Regions from separate parts of the Glutamicibacter sp. AOP12-B1-11 genome, predicted to be linked through region 2. Evidence: predicted binding sites of a transcription regulator. Region 2 holds the regulator's gene; each other region holds the start of a gene.
What was found. The regulator LexA, encoded in region 2, represses DNA repair genes until DNA is damaged. The targets are predictions, from matches to a motif close to TCGAACANNTGTTCGA.
Positions count from the first base shown of each region.

Region 1: ACT3UQ_RS14935 (phosphorylase family protein) is a predicted target of LexA. The motif match lies at 2,492-2,507, and genes of this name have one in related genera.
Region 3: ACT3UQ_RS19470 (LexA family protein) is a predicted target of LexA. The motif match lies at 1,819-1,834, and genes of this name have one in related genera.

Region 1 covers NZ_JBQSYL010000026.1:17,805-22,229, forward strand. Annotated here, with positions in the region: gene ACT3UQ_RS14925 (M16 family metallopeptidase) at 1-1,260, opposite strand, end outside; gene ACT3UQ_RS14930 (S-ribosylhomocysteine lyase) at 1,888-2,379, opposite strand; gene ACT3UQ_RS14935 (phosphorylase family protein) at 2,524-3,105, shown strand; gene ACT3UQ_RS14940 (PaaX family transcriptional regulator) at 3,268-4,140, shown strand; gene ACT3UQ_RS14945 (RidA family protein) at 4,232-4,425, opposite strand, start outside.
Region 2 covers NZ_JBQSYL010000012.1:91,025-95,449, forward strand. Annotated here, with positions in the region: gene hisB (imidazoleglycerol-phosphate dehydratase HisB) at 1-475, opposite strand, end outside; gene ACT3UQ_RS09220 (histidinol-phosphate transaminase) at 501-1,607, opposite strand; gene ACT3UQ_RS09225 (LysM peptidoglycan-binding domain-containing protein) at 1,682-2,035, opposite strand; gene lexA (transcriptional repressor LexA) at 2,293-3,009, shown strand; gene ACT3UQ_RS09235 (glycoside hydrolase family 76 protein) at 3,072-4,154, opposite strand; gene ACT3UQ_RS09240 (DUF222 domain-containing protein) at 4,243-4,425, opposite strand, start outside.
Region 3 covers NZ_JBQSYL010000063.1:36-4,460, forward strand. Annotated here, with positions in the region: gene ACT3UQ_RS19465 (Y-family DNA polymerase) at 80-1,390, opposite strand; gene ACT3UQ_RS19470 (LexA family protein) at 1,372-1,788, opposite strand; gene ACT3UQ_RS19475 (DNA/RNA non-specific endonuclease) at 2,021-2,863, shown strand; gene ACT3UQ_RS19480 (PadR family transcriptional regulator) at 2,931-3,248, shown strand; gene ACT3UQ_RS19485 (hypothetical protein) at 3,245-3,697, shown strand; gene ACT3UQ_RS19490 (hypothetical protein) at 3,794-4,330, shown strand; partial or broken gene ACT3UQ_RS19495 (hypothetical protein) at 4,422-4,425, opposite strand, start outside.

The sequences.
Region 1 (4,425 bases), on a different contig from region 2:
TACGCGGCTCAGCGCCTCATCTATGTCCTGGAATTCGCCGGTGACCATCTCGGCCCGACCCAGACGCGACATACGGCTTCCCGGGTCTTCCAGTGCCAACACCGTTCCGCCGGCGAGCTGGCCTTGGGCCTGAGCCAGCTCGGAATCGGTGATGCCGTCGCTTGCCAAACGGTCCAGCTCGGATTCGAGCAAGCCGATGACTTCCCCGGCTTTTGCCGGTGAGCAACCTGCGTACATGCCGAAGTAACCGGCATCCGTGTATGCGGCCGAGAATGAATAAGTGGAGTAGGCAAGACCGCGCTTTTCACGGATTTCTTGGAAGAGTCGTGAACTCATGCCGCCGCCGAGGACCGCGTTGAGGACCGCGAGGACCTGACGCCGGTCGTCTTGTCCGCTAATGCCAGGGCAGCCGATGATGATGCTGGCCTGCTCGACCGGACGGTTGATGACTTCTATGCCGGGTACCGAAACGATCTGTGCCGGTTCCGAAGAACGGCGAGGCTCGGGCACGGCCATGGGATCTAGGTCCCAGCCAGCCTCGGACAACGAAGTGAGCACCATGGAGCACAATTCATCATGGTTCAGCGAACCAGCTGCGGTGATGATCACTTCGCTCGGGCGGTAGTGGGCCCGGTAGTGTTCCATCACTGCCTCGCGGGAGATCTCCATGATCTCGGCCGGGGTTCCGCCTATCGGGCGAGCCAGCGGATGATCGCCCAAAACCTTGGCGACGAAGCGTTCGTGGGCGACCTCGGTGGCGTCGTCGGCGTCCATGGCAAGTTCCTCGATGATCACCCCGCGCTCCTGCTCCAGCTCCAGCGGATCGATTACCGCGGAAGTCACCATGTCCGCGATGACATCCATCGCCATCGGCAGATCAGTGTCCAGCACTCGCGCGTAGTAGCAGGTTGATTCCTTCGCCGTCGCGGCGTTCGATTCGCCACCTACCGCGTCAAAGGACTGAGCTATTTCAAGTGCGGTGCGCTTCTTGGTTCCCTTGAACAGCAGATGCTCCAAGAAATGCGTCGAGCCGTAGTGTCCGGCTTCTTCATCTCGGGATCCCACCGGGACCCAGAAACCAACGGTGGTCGAACGCTGGCCTGGCATGGCTTCGGTCAGTACACGGACGCCTCCCGGAAGAATGCTGCGGCGAACTTCCGCGCCACCTTCACCGCGGTGGACCAGCGAGGGGTCAGCCGGGTCAATCGGAGAGAACTGTTGAGCCTCTACCGAGTGCAATGGCAACGGAATCATGACCACAGAGAAACATCCTTAAATCATTGGGTCCCGGAGCCTTGGTCCGGGCAGAACATTGTCCCTATTCTCCCACAGCCCCGCAGTCGAATACGTGGAACTAGGGGCAACCTCTCAATTGCTGGCCGCGCTTCATTTTCAAGGCTTTCCGAAGATACGTCGCCTAAGCAGCCCGACTCGAAGCAACGGCAATCAAGGTCCGGCTCACCAACAGGTGAGCCGGACCTTGAGTGAAACGCATCGACAGACGGAGTTGAGAGCCAAGAACCTGCCGCTGGTTCAGCTGCTCAGCTATCGCTAGGCGTGGTCGGATCAAACGGTGGTCGAATGCTGGGACCGCCCGGGTCGGGTCGGTCAGGTGGAGTAGTCGGATCTGGAGGAGCGGCGGGAGTCGTTGGATGGTCCGGCACGTTCGGCCGCGGTGGCTCGGCAGGAGATGGCCAGCCTGGTTCTCTCGGAAAATCTGGATCGGTTGATTCCATATTATTTTCCCCTTAGCTCCGGTGAACGATTCCCCGCTATTGCGGCTATCCGTCCATTCAAATACTCCACGCAGGATATTTCAATAGCCACGAAGGGATCCGGTGCGCACAAACTAAGGCAGTGAGCAGAGAAACTATGCGATGCCGCCGGCTATGCGATGTTGGTACGGTCAAACGCGTCGAGGCTGATGCCCTGCTCCAAGATCAATTTGGCCCATTCCTTGGCCGAGTGCAGGCTGTGGTCACGGTAGTTGCCGCAGCTGACTGCCTCGGTGCCCGGAACATCATCCCAGGTGACGCGCTCTGCCAGATCTTCCAGGGAAGATTTGATCGCCGCGGCAACTTCTTCAGGCGTTGGCTCGCCCCATGCGATGAGATGGAACCCGGTACGGCAACCAAAAGGCGAGAAATCGATCAGGCCCTCGAAACGGGTACGGATCAGGCCGGCCAGCGTGTGCTCGATAGTGTGCAGGCCCGCAGTAGGGATCTCACCATGATTAGGCTGGACAAAACGGATGTCGTAGTTGGAGATGGCGTCCCCCTTGGGACCATGGTCCACCCCGATGCGACGCACGTAGGGGGCCTTGACCTTGGTGTGATCCAGGGCGAAACTTTCGACTTCGGCAAGTTCAATATCACTCATAGTTTCAGTCTATCCGCTCCCCCGTGAGCAAAATCGAAAAACTTCATCGTCCGTAACCGATAAACTCTGATGCGAACACTGGTTGCTCTTTCACCGTATTTTCCAGCCCGTGCCAAAGACTTGTTTGTTGTTGAGAGGAACCCAATGTCGGATCAGAAGACCCTGCTTGTATTCGCGCACAGTGACGAAGCCTCAGCTTTTACGGACGTACCGCATGTGGTCTCGGGGGTAGGCAAGGTCAACGCCTCGGTAGCTCTTGCCGGTGCGCTCGCCGAGGGCAACGTTGAGCGAGTAATCGTTTTGGGCACCGCCGGTGTCGTCGGCAGCGCCAACGAAGACCGCCCCAGCTTGGACACGATCTATCAGGTCACCCGATTGATCCAGCACGACTTCCCATTGGCCTCGGCCGACGTAGTGCCTGCCGGTGAGATCCTGCTGCCAGATACGCAGGCGACCATGGCCACCGGCGACGTATTTGTCAGCAATGACGAGCAGCGCACGCACATCTCCGGGCTGAACGCGGCTTTGGTGGATATGGAGGGCTACGCCTATGCCAGCATGTGCCAGCGGTTCGACGTTCCGCTGCAGATCTTCAAGGTGCCATCGGACTACGCCGACAGCGCCACCAGCATGGATGACTGGGATGCGATTGTCGTGGCCAAGAGCGTTCAGCTTCGCGAGTTCTATGATGCGCACCTGAGCTCGGCAATCGACGCCGCTAAATAATACTGAGGGCTCAAGAGCTGGGCGGTTTCGTCGGACAGGTGAGCGGCTGAACATCGGCTGCGGCCGATGAGCCGAACACCAGGCGCAATCCCGTTGCCTTGCGTTCTCTCACCTGCGGTTCGCACTAGAATCGAACCACATGCATCGAACGGAGAAAGTTTCATGACGGCACCGTCAAACGCACGTGTCAGTGCAGGAGACCTCTCTGTGCCTCGTCATCATCAGTTGATTGTCTCGCTGTTCGGACTTTATGCTCGCCAGCACGGTGGAGCGCTGCCGGTGGCCACGATCATCACGTTGATGCAGGATGTGGGAGTTGAATCAGCCGGAACTCGCTCCTCGATATCTCGGTTGAAAAAACGGGGAGTCATCGAGAGCATTCAGGTGCGAGGCCGAAGCGGGTACTCGTTGGCTGAATCGGTATTGACCACTTTCGCCGAAGGCGATGAGCGCATCTTCCATCCGCGCCGGGCCACGGCCCAAGACCGCTGGCTGCTGGCGACGTTTACCGTGCCCGAAACCCAGCGGAATATTCGGCATAAAATCCGCTCTTCGCTGGTGCGGATGGGCTTCGGTTCGGTGGTTCCAGGACTATGGATTGCCCCAGAACATGCCAAGGACGCGGCATTGGCCTATTTCTCCCGGCACGGCTTGAATGAGTATTTCGAGTTTTTCCTTGCCGAGCACATCGGCGGTGCGCAAATTCAGAAGAATCTTGATTCGTGGTGGGATCTGGACTCACTCGATCAGCTTTATTCTGAATTTTTGAACGAAAATCGCGGCAGGTTGGAAAGCTGGCGGCAACGCGTCGGCAGCGGGGACAGCAATGAGCTTGAGGCTCGGGCATTCGCAGATCATTTGATTCTGCTGACCCAGTGGCGCCGGCTCCCCTATTCCGACCCCGGGCTGCCGGCAGAACTGCTCCCAGATGGATGGAATGCGTTAAAGGCCGAGGATCTATTCCACGACCTGCACACTCTCTTGGCGCCAATGGCGGCCCGCCATGCCCAACGTGTGATCGGTGCGGAAGACTGATACAACCCGTATAAATTAACCGAGCTCCCCACGCAAGAAAAGGACCACGAAATCACCCGGTGATTTCGTGGTCCTTTGCTGTTTCTAGTGCCTAGTTGCGATCCTGAATCACCGCGACGCCCTGAATTTCGATCAGCGCTTCCTTCTGCCACAGGCGCGTGACACCAACTCCGGCCATGGCCGGGTACTCGGTGCCAGCCATTTCACGCCACAGTCGGCCAATTTCGCGGCCATTGGCCATGTAGTCATCAACGTCGGTGAGGTAAATGGTGACGCTTACCAGGT
Region 2 (4,425 bases):
AGATCTGCGCGTGGAAGGTGATGGCCTCGAATACGTGCCGCGTCATCGAACCGGTGAAGTGCCCGCCGATCAGGTGGTATTCCTGGCCTGCGGGTTCCCCGCCGTGCACCAGGTACGGGCGCCCGGAGACGTCAACGACCGAACGGGACAGCGCCTCGTCCAGCGGTGCGTAGGAGGTGCCAAAGCGGCGTATGCCCGCCTTGGTGCCCAGGGCCACGCGCAGCACCTCGCCGATGGTGATGGCCACGTCTTCGACCGTGTGGTGCACGTCGATGTGGGTGTCACCGGTGGCGCGCACGGTCAGGTCGATGAGCGAATGCTTGGACAGGGCGGTGAGCATGTGGTCATAGAACGGCACGCTCGTGCTGATCTCCGAGACCCCGGTTCCGTCCAGGTCCAACTCGACGAAAACTGATGATTCGCTGGTCTCGCGTTCCATCCGGGCGCGACGAGCGCCAATCAATTCGGCAGACATGTCTTCCTTCGCTTGTGTGTGAATTCTACTTCTGTGCACCCAGCAACAAGGCCAGGTGCTCCAGGAAGGCGGTGGTTTCGGCTTCGGTGCCGGCGGTGACGCGCAGCGTTCCCTTGATTCCATTGTCGCGGACAATGATGCCGGCATCCAACAGGCCCTGCCAGATGGCGTGCGGATCTTCCAGTCCGCCGAAGAAAACGAAGTTCGAATCCGAGACAGATGGCTTCAAGCCGAGATCGATCAGCGTGGACACGATGCGGTCGCGCTGGGTCTTGATGTCTTCAACCTGCGCGAGCAGCAGCTCGATGTTCTTCAGCGCCGCGATGGCGGTTGCCTGGGTGACCGCGGAGAGGTGGTAAGGCAGACGCACCAGGCGAATCGCGTCGGTCACCTCGGGGGCCGCCGCGAGATAGCCCACGCGGGCTCCGGCCAGGCCGAAAGCCTTGGACATCGTGCGCGAGACGATCAAGCGCTGGCGCCCTTCGAGCAGGGTAAGCGCCGATCGAGTACCTGCCAGCGAGAATTCTGCGTAGGCTTCATCCACGATCACCATGGCGCCCGTTTCGCTGGCGGCCTCATAGACCGCTTCGATGACGTCTAAGCCCAGTGCGGTTCCGGTCGGGTTATTCGGGGAGCACAGGAATACCACGTTTGGGCGGTGTTCGCGCACCTGCGCGGAGGCGGATTCGGCCGAGAGGGTGAAATCTTCGGCGCGGTTTCCGGCAATGAATTCGGTATCGGTGCCACTGGCGAGCAGCGGGTACATCGAGTAGGTGGGGACGAAACTAAGCAGGCTGCGCCCCGGGCCGCCGAAGGCCTGCAGGATCTGCTGGAGAATTTCGTTGGAGCCGTTTGCGGCCCAGATGTTGTCGGAGGTCAGCCCGTGACCAAGGTAGTCGGCGAGCAGCTCGCGCAATTCGGTAAATTCACGATCCGGGTAACGATTTAGGCTGGCAGCCGCTTTGGCTACTTCCTGAGCGATGGCATCGATAACGGTCGCTGGCAATGGATGGGTGTTCTCGTTGACGTTCAGCTGAATGGGGACGTCAATTTGTGGCGCTCCATATGGGGATAGCCCGCGGAGATTCTCACGCAAGGGCAGCTGACTCAGAAGTTCACTACGGTCATTCACGCATTAATTCTAATGCTGAGGCACTCTCGCCGGTGAATCCACGACAAGAACAGGTAACAATAGTGAGCTGGCACCTAGTTCGAGAGTACCGGGATATCCAAAGTGTCCCCGGCGTACAACACACCGGCATCGATGGAGTTCAATTCCTCAATGTGGCTCATCGCCGCGTTGACTTCGTAGCCCACGGCGTACTCGCTGGCCAGCCCCCATAGGGTGTCACCGGGAATCACGGTGACCTCCACCGTCGCCGGGCCGGTGGGAAGGTCCGTGGACGCTTGGGCGCTGCTGGTGAACATGGTGACCATGAACGCCGCGGCGATCGTGAGCAGGAAGACCGGTATGCCTACCAGTACTGCCCAACCGCGACGATTGATGCGGATCCTCATTGGTGTCTTGCTCTGCTGTGGGTGAAGTGCCAGAGTTGCCACGACTTTTTCTCCTCAACGATTACGGGTGATGCGAACCAATATTCGAATACAACCTTCGAACACCTGTTCGATACTAGTACATCTTTTCTAACAGAGCCAGATCGAACTTGTCCAGATGTTTTCGAACAAATCTTTGAAAGAAGCCCTGCGATCAACTAAGATTTCGAAGTAGTCGATCAATGAATACATCACAACATTGGGCACCGACAGTTTGTAGCTTCGAACTGAGGACCGAATGCAAGGGAAGGCAAAAATACATGTCAGCATCACAGCGCACTCCCCGGTCGAACGCCCGTTCGCTGACGATACGTCAGAAAAAGATCCTCGAAACCATCCAGCGTGCGATCGGCAAGAATGGCTACCCGCCGTCGATGCGTGAGATTGGCGACTCGGTCGGGCTCAAAAGCCTTTCGAGCGTGACTCACCAACTCGGTCAGCTCGAAAAGCTTGGGTACATTCGTCGCGACCCGCGGCGTCCACGAGCGATGGAGATTCTGCTTCCGCTGCAGCTTGCAGAGGACGGCGAGGGAAGCAGCGAGCCGCTGAGCGCGCCGGAACCCGCTGAGGACACGAAGGTCATTGAGCTGAGCTCCTCGGCAGACACCACAATGGTTCCCTTGGTCGGACGCATCGCCGCCGGTGGACCAATTTTGGCGGAGCAAACCGTCGAAGACGTCTTTTCCCTACCCCGCCAGCTGGTTGGCCACGGCGAGCTGTTCATGCTCAAGGTATCGGGCGATTCGATGGTGGATGCGGCTATTTGCGATGGCGACTGGGTGGTCGTCCGTCGCCAGCAGACCGCGGAGAACGGCGATATTGTGGCCGCATTGCTTGACGAGGAAGCCACGGTGAAGACCTTCCGTCAGCGTGACGGCCACACCTGGTTGTTGCCACAGAATTCGCGTTATGAGCCGATTCTCGGCGACGCGGCCACGGTGATGGGACGCGTCGTGTCGGTGATGCGCTCGCTGTAGCAGGCAAGTTTATTCCAACGAGCCATTCGGCCTCACCCCTTGTCGGTGAGACCGGATGGCTTTTATTTTGCGCTGAGGTGGCTCGGCGGCAGGCTCACGCGCCCGGCCGCCTGGAGGATCGTCCAGCGTTGGGTGGCCGCCGAAAGCTGCGTCTCGACCCGGTCCGCGATCTGGCTCGCCGTGTCGCGGACCAATCGCGCGGCGGTGCGGCGGGTCTCAGCGGGCAGGCGTGCGTCGTTCGCGGCGAGCGCCAGGTAGCGGCAGAGGATTCCAGTGAACAGATTGCCGTCGCCGCCGGATTCCAGGCGCAGGCCCTGTGCCGCAGTGGCGAGCTGGTCGTTGATCGCCTGAATCAGCGAGACTGCTTGTGCCAGATGCTCAGCGGTCCCGGTGGCCAGCAATGCGCCGAGCACGGTGCCCTGATTGTAGGTGTAGATCGCTTCCTCGGTGCGCGGGCCGCCGGCGGTCAGGCGGATGCCGTCGAGGTAGAGCCCGGAGGATGTGCTGTAGAGCTCGCGACGCAGCCAGTCCAGCAGCCCGGTGGCGGTGCTCAAGTCCGCGATGCGTGCGAAATACAGGGCCGCCGGGGCGTTGGTGGGCGTGTTCTTGAAGTCGCGTTTGCGCGACCAGTAGAGCCCGCCGCCGAGCTTCTCGTCTTGGCCGCGCACCAGCTGTCGAGCCAGTGCACGCATGGCTAGGGTGGCGAGCAGCGCCGGGCGGGCGGTGAGCTGCTGGCTCAGCCCATTGAGCCGTTGGCTGGCAAGCAGCAACCAGGCCATGTCGTCGTAGAAGTAATTCGGGAAGCGGCCGAAATTGCGCAGCAGGATGCCGCGCAGCAGCTGGTTGGCCCGCCGCCAGTGCCTCTGGGCCGCGCACCGGTGACCGGAGTGCAGCTCGCGGAAAGCCGCGTCGAGGATCGCGTCGAGATAGTGCGCCTGCCACCAGTAGTGCCATTCGGACCAGGGGCGCGGGCGTTTGCCAGGCGCTGGCGCGGTAGGCGTCGCATGCAGCGAGCCGATCCAGGTGCCGGGCAGGCCCATGAGCCGATGGCCGAATCTGGCGTGCAGGTCCTCGCCTGCCACCGCGGCCAGGGCCTCCCAGTGCTCGGGGTCGTGGTTGCCTGGCTGATGCTGCGCTTCATTCACGAGTCGGCTCCCACTGCTTAATTCTCCGGTTGTGTGCACCAGCGTAGCCGCTTCGCCCGCCGGCATCGAGCACATCGAGCGGGCGGGATCAGGCCGCGAGCACTTCGGCGGCCGAGAACCAGTAGGTGTTGCGTCGCGGTTGTTGATCGGGGTCCAAGAATTTGGGCAGCAGCACCGCCGGAGGTTTGCCCTCGGCCACCACGAGGCTGAAAAGCCCGGCATGGCGCGCGTGGTGATGCATGGGACAGAGCAGAACGCCACGATCCACGCG
Region 3 (4,425 bases), on a different contig from region 2:
GTATCCCTTATTCTCACCAGACCATCCAGCGGCGAAGCCAGCGGCCGGCCCCGGTGATTCTAAAACTTTCAAAGGCCCACTAAGCGGCTTTCACAGTCAGCAGCTCCTTCCAATGCGTCGTATACCGCGGACTCATCATCTCCCGCCGCATTTCCAAAGCTGGACCCTGCTGCAGCCCGGCGGCACCTAGTCCGATGGCTTTTACTCCATGCCCGGAGTGGATCTGCGCGATCAACGGGCCGATCTGTTTCGTCTCATGTGCCGAGATGAAAGGGTCGAAGGTCTCCTGCATCGCTACCGGCTGCAGATCCATGACCATTACCCCTGCGCGTGCGTATTTCACCCCGACCAGGATCTGGGGGAGTAGCTGCTTTGCTGCCTTGGTGAGCATCACCGGATCAGCGCTCGGTCCAGGGAGCTTGACCGTGATGGCTGGCTGGTGATCCTGATGCTGGTTGTAATAGCTGGTCATCGCCCACGCAGACAGAATTTTGGCTTGCTTCTGGTGCTTGTGCAATCTTGCCGAGGCTTGTTGCGCATAAATCCCCATCACCTGTTCCATCCCTACGCGGTCAGTGATCGGATCAGAGAAACTACGGGAGAAGATCAGCTGATCTTTGACCACCCGTTCTTCTTCCATCGGGATACATGGGACGCCACGCAGCTCTAGCACAGTGCGCATCTGCACAATGGAGAACTTATCGCGGATACGCACCTCATCGGCATCCCGCAGCTCTTTCGCTGTCCAGATCCCAAGCCCCCGCAGCCGTTTAGTCAGACGGGGTCCGATGCCCCAGATCTCGACCGTCGGAAGGCGGGCTAACAGGTTTTCTGTGGTTGTCCTCGGGGCGCGATCCCACACGCACACCCCGCCCAGCTCCTTGATGTGTTTGGCTGTTTTATTCGCCATCTTCGCTAGGGTCTTAGTTTTAGCGATGCCCACACAGACCGGCAACCCGGTCAACCGGAACACCTCAGCCTTGATCTGCTCACCAAGGACTTGCAGCTCATCGACGGTGCCAGTCACGCCCAGGAACGCCTCATCAATGGAATAGACCTCCACCCAGGCCGAGAAACGGCCTAAAAGCTTCATGACGCGGGCGGACATTTCCCCATACAGCTCGTAATTAGAGGACTTCGCGACCAGGTTAAGTCGGTCAGCGTCGGCAGCGAGTTTGAACCACGGTGCGCCCATTTCAATGCCCAGTGCTTTGGCCTCGCTGCTGCGGGCGACCGCGCAACCGTCATTGTTAGAAAGCACGATCACCGGCCGGCCTTCCAGTCTCGGATCAAAAGCCCGCTCGCAGGAGACATAGAAGCTGTTCACATCGACATGGGCAATATAGGCCTGACGCGACTCAGCAGGGGTGCCTAGAGGTGGTGGAGGCATGTGGTGGCCACACCCCACACCCGAAAATCACTAAGCTCGGCCACGCGTAGATCAGGGTAGTCCGGGTTCTCGGCTTTCAACACCACTCCGTCGGGTGTGGTGGTCAGCCGTTTGACGGTCATTTCCCCGTCAATCACCGCAATCACCACATGCCCATCGCGAGGCTGCACCGACCGATCCACGATCAGCTCATCCCCATCGCTGATCCCCGCACCCTGCATCGACTCACCTGAGACGCGCACAATGAAGGTGGATACCTGGTCTCGGATCAACATCTCTGACAGGTCGATCTTCGTATCTGAGTAGTCCTGGGCGGGGGAGGGGTAGCCGGCTGGGACGCGGTCCAGCGCCACCGCGATCACACGTTGAGGTGGGGACGCCAGTGCGCATACCTGTATTCGATCAATTTTCACGGCAACACCTTTTCTTAGAATATCTATTCTAATACTTGAATGTAGTCTGGGGTTCCGACAGGAAGGCTCGTGCGTGATCCGGTCTCCTTTTGGTTTGCATCGAATGTTCTTGATGTTTAGCTTTTTTCCCTGGGTGTGTTCACCGTGCAGGACGTAGGCTGGAGGCGCAAACTCATGGAACAAAATCGTACGATTTTCGATGAAAGTGGTGTTCAGTTTGTCCACTGATGCAGACCTGGCTAATGCTTCGATTGACCGCATCGGGTACGACCCGGAATTCCTGGGAACTAGCGTCGCGCTGCCGAGCTGGGTTGCTGAGGCCTTGCAGGACGCGGTGCTGTGGGAAGGGGGCAATGTCATTCCTTATACCCACTTTTCCCTGTCGCTGAGTAAGTCTCGCCGGTTGGCGCGTTGGGTGGCCTGGAACATCGACGGCTCTGCAACCAAGCGGTTGAGCCGTTCGGGCATTGATTTCGACAAGGATTCGAGGTTGCCTGAAGAGTTTCAATCGGGCAATGAGCTGTATCAAGGCAATCGGCTGGATCGTGGGCATATTGCTCGCCGTGCGGATCTGGTGTGGGGCGAGGTCGCGGAAGCGCAGCAAGCCAATGAGGATTCCTTTTTCTACACGAACATCGCACCGCAAATGGATGATTTCAATCAGAGCAGCCAAGAGGGAATCTGGGGCCAGCTGGAAAATGCGCTCTATGAGCAGGTGGATGTTGAAGGCCTCAAGGTGAGTGTCTTTGGCGGGCCGGTCTTCCAGTCAGGAGATCAGGTGTATCGCGGTGTTGGCTTGCCTTCGGAGTACTGGAAGCTCATCGTTTTCAAAGAAGGCGGCGTGCTGAAGGCCCGTGCTTTTCTCTTGACGCAGGATCTCGATCAGCTGCGCGTAGCGCTGGCACTGGATGAATTCAGGGTGTATCAGGTCTCGGTGGGGGAGTTGGAGCAGTGGACGCGACTGGAATTCGCGGAGACGCTTCATCTTGCTGATGATCTTGTTGTTGTGCGGGTCGAGGAGATAACTCCGCTAGACTCGACTGTCGATATTACTTGGTGATGGTAATTCTGAAATTGGGTGAGAGGTTCAGGTTGACCATCTAAATCTACATAGGTAGCATGGTGGTATGGAACGTTTAGCGAGGCACACCCCTGCAACAGCTGCTGTTGTTGGTGCGCTCATGGAATCAACTGAAGCGATCTGGGGCCTCCAGATCGTGAAGGCGACCGGGCTGAAGACGGGAACGGTTTACCCGATTCTGGAACGCTTGGAGGATGCTGGCTGGATTACTAGCGAGTGGGATACGGATCTATCTCGCAAGGGGCCCCGCCGGCGGTACTTTAAATTGGAAGCTGTGGCTGTTCCGTATGCTCACGAGTACATTTCCACCCAGAGGCCGAAACCCTCTCTGGATGCTGGCTTTCATTCCAGGAAATTCGCATGAGTCAGACAGTGCTGTTAAGAACACTTTTTCGACTATCGCTTTTCGTGACTCCGGCACATCTGCGGCAGGCACGCTCTGAACAATGGAGGGCGGATCTTCGGGATTGTAACGAGTTGGATATCCCGTCGGGTGACGTCGTTACCGGAGCTCTTATTGCCGGCACTCGTTTGAGAATTGCACATGGATTCGCTTCACTGTCCAATCCCACCCAACTCAGAGAGGAAAAAGCAATGAAAATTCTGTTACCCACTGCCCTTGTTGCTGTCGTGCTGACATTCGGAGGCATTGTAGGGGCCTCAACAATCACGAATCACGAGGTTACGCAGATCACTGTCCCCGCGGGGATGATTGAAGAGAATGCTCGCACCACCCCATCTGATCCGATGATTATTGATGGTGTAGAGGTTTTGGGAGGGGGAGAGGTTGCCCCTACGTACCAGGGCGAGTAATTGATTTGGCAACAACTTGCCTCTCTCCTTAAATCTACATAGCATGAGATCGACGTATGTCGTGTACGTTGATCTCTCGCTATTTAAGGAACTTTCATGAAACGAGCCACCTTGGCTGCGAAGGCCGGCATAGTTGCCTTGGCCTTCTCCCTTATCCCAGGAATTGCTTCAGCAACTGAAGCCGAAACCCCGCAGTGGGCAATCGATGAAGGCATTACCATTGTTGAAGTCGATCCAGCTGAGGGAACTCCGATTTCAGACCAGGAACTGGTTGAACTTGAAGCGTTGGAAGAAACTCAAATGCCCGCAACCGATAGTCCGCTCTACCTGAGCGATGCCCCAATTTTCCAACCGTTTGTCAGCATCGTGACCTGCGGAAGTCGTATTGATTGGTACCGCTGGCGTGGTCAGGACGGAAAAAACGTGCTTTGCTTCGCCAACAAGGGAGAAGCAAACATAAGCAAGTACAACAATGTGCGCTTCCTCTGCCCGGGGGCTAATCGTGGTCAGACCCGGTACCACTACGGGAACCAGCATTACTGGAGCACCTTGCGCGGGCCGGTGTCGAACCACAATACTTGCTACTCATTTGGCGATTATGCCGTTGCTGCCAAGGGTGTAAGAATTAGTTAGGTTCTGCGCTACATTCTTTTAGAAGCCGGGATAATTGTACGGGATGTGAATTTGGTCCCGAAAGTTGAACTAGCTAAATAATGGTCCCGCATTAG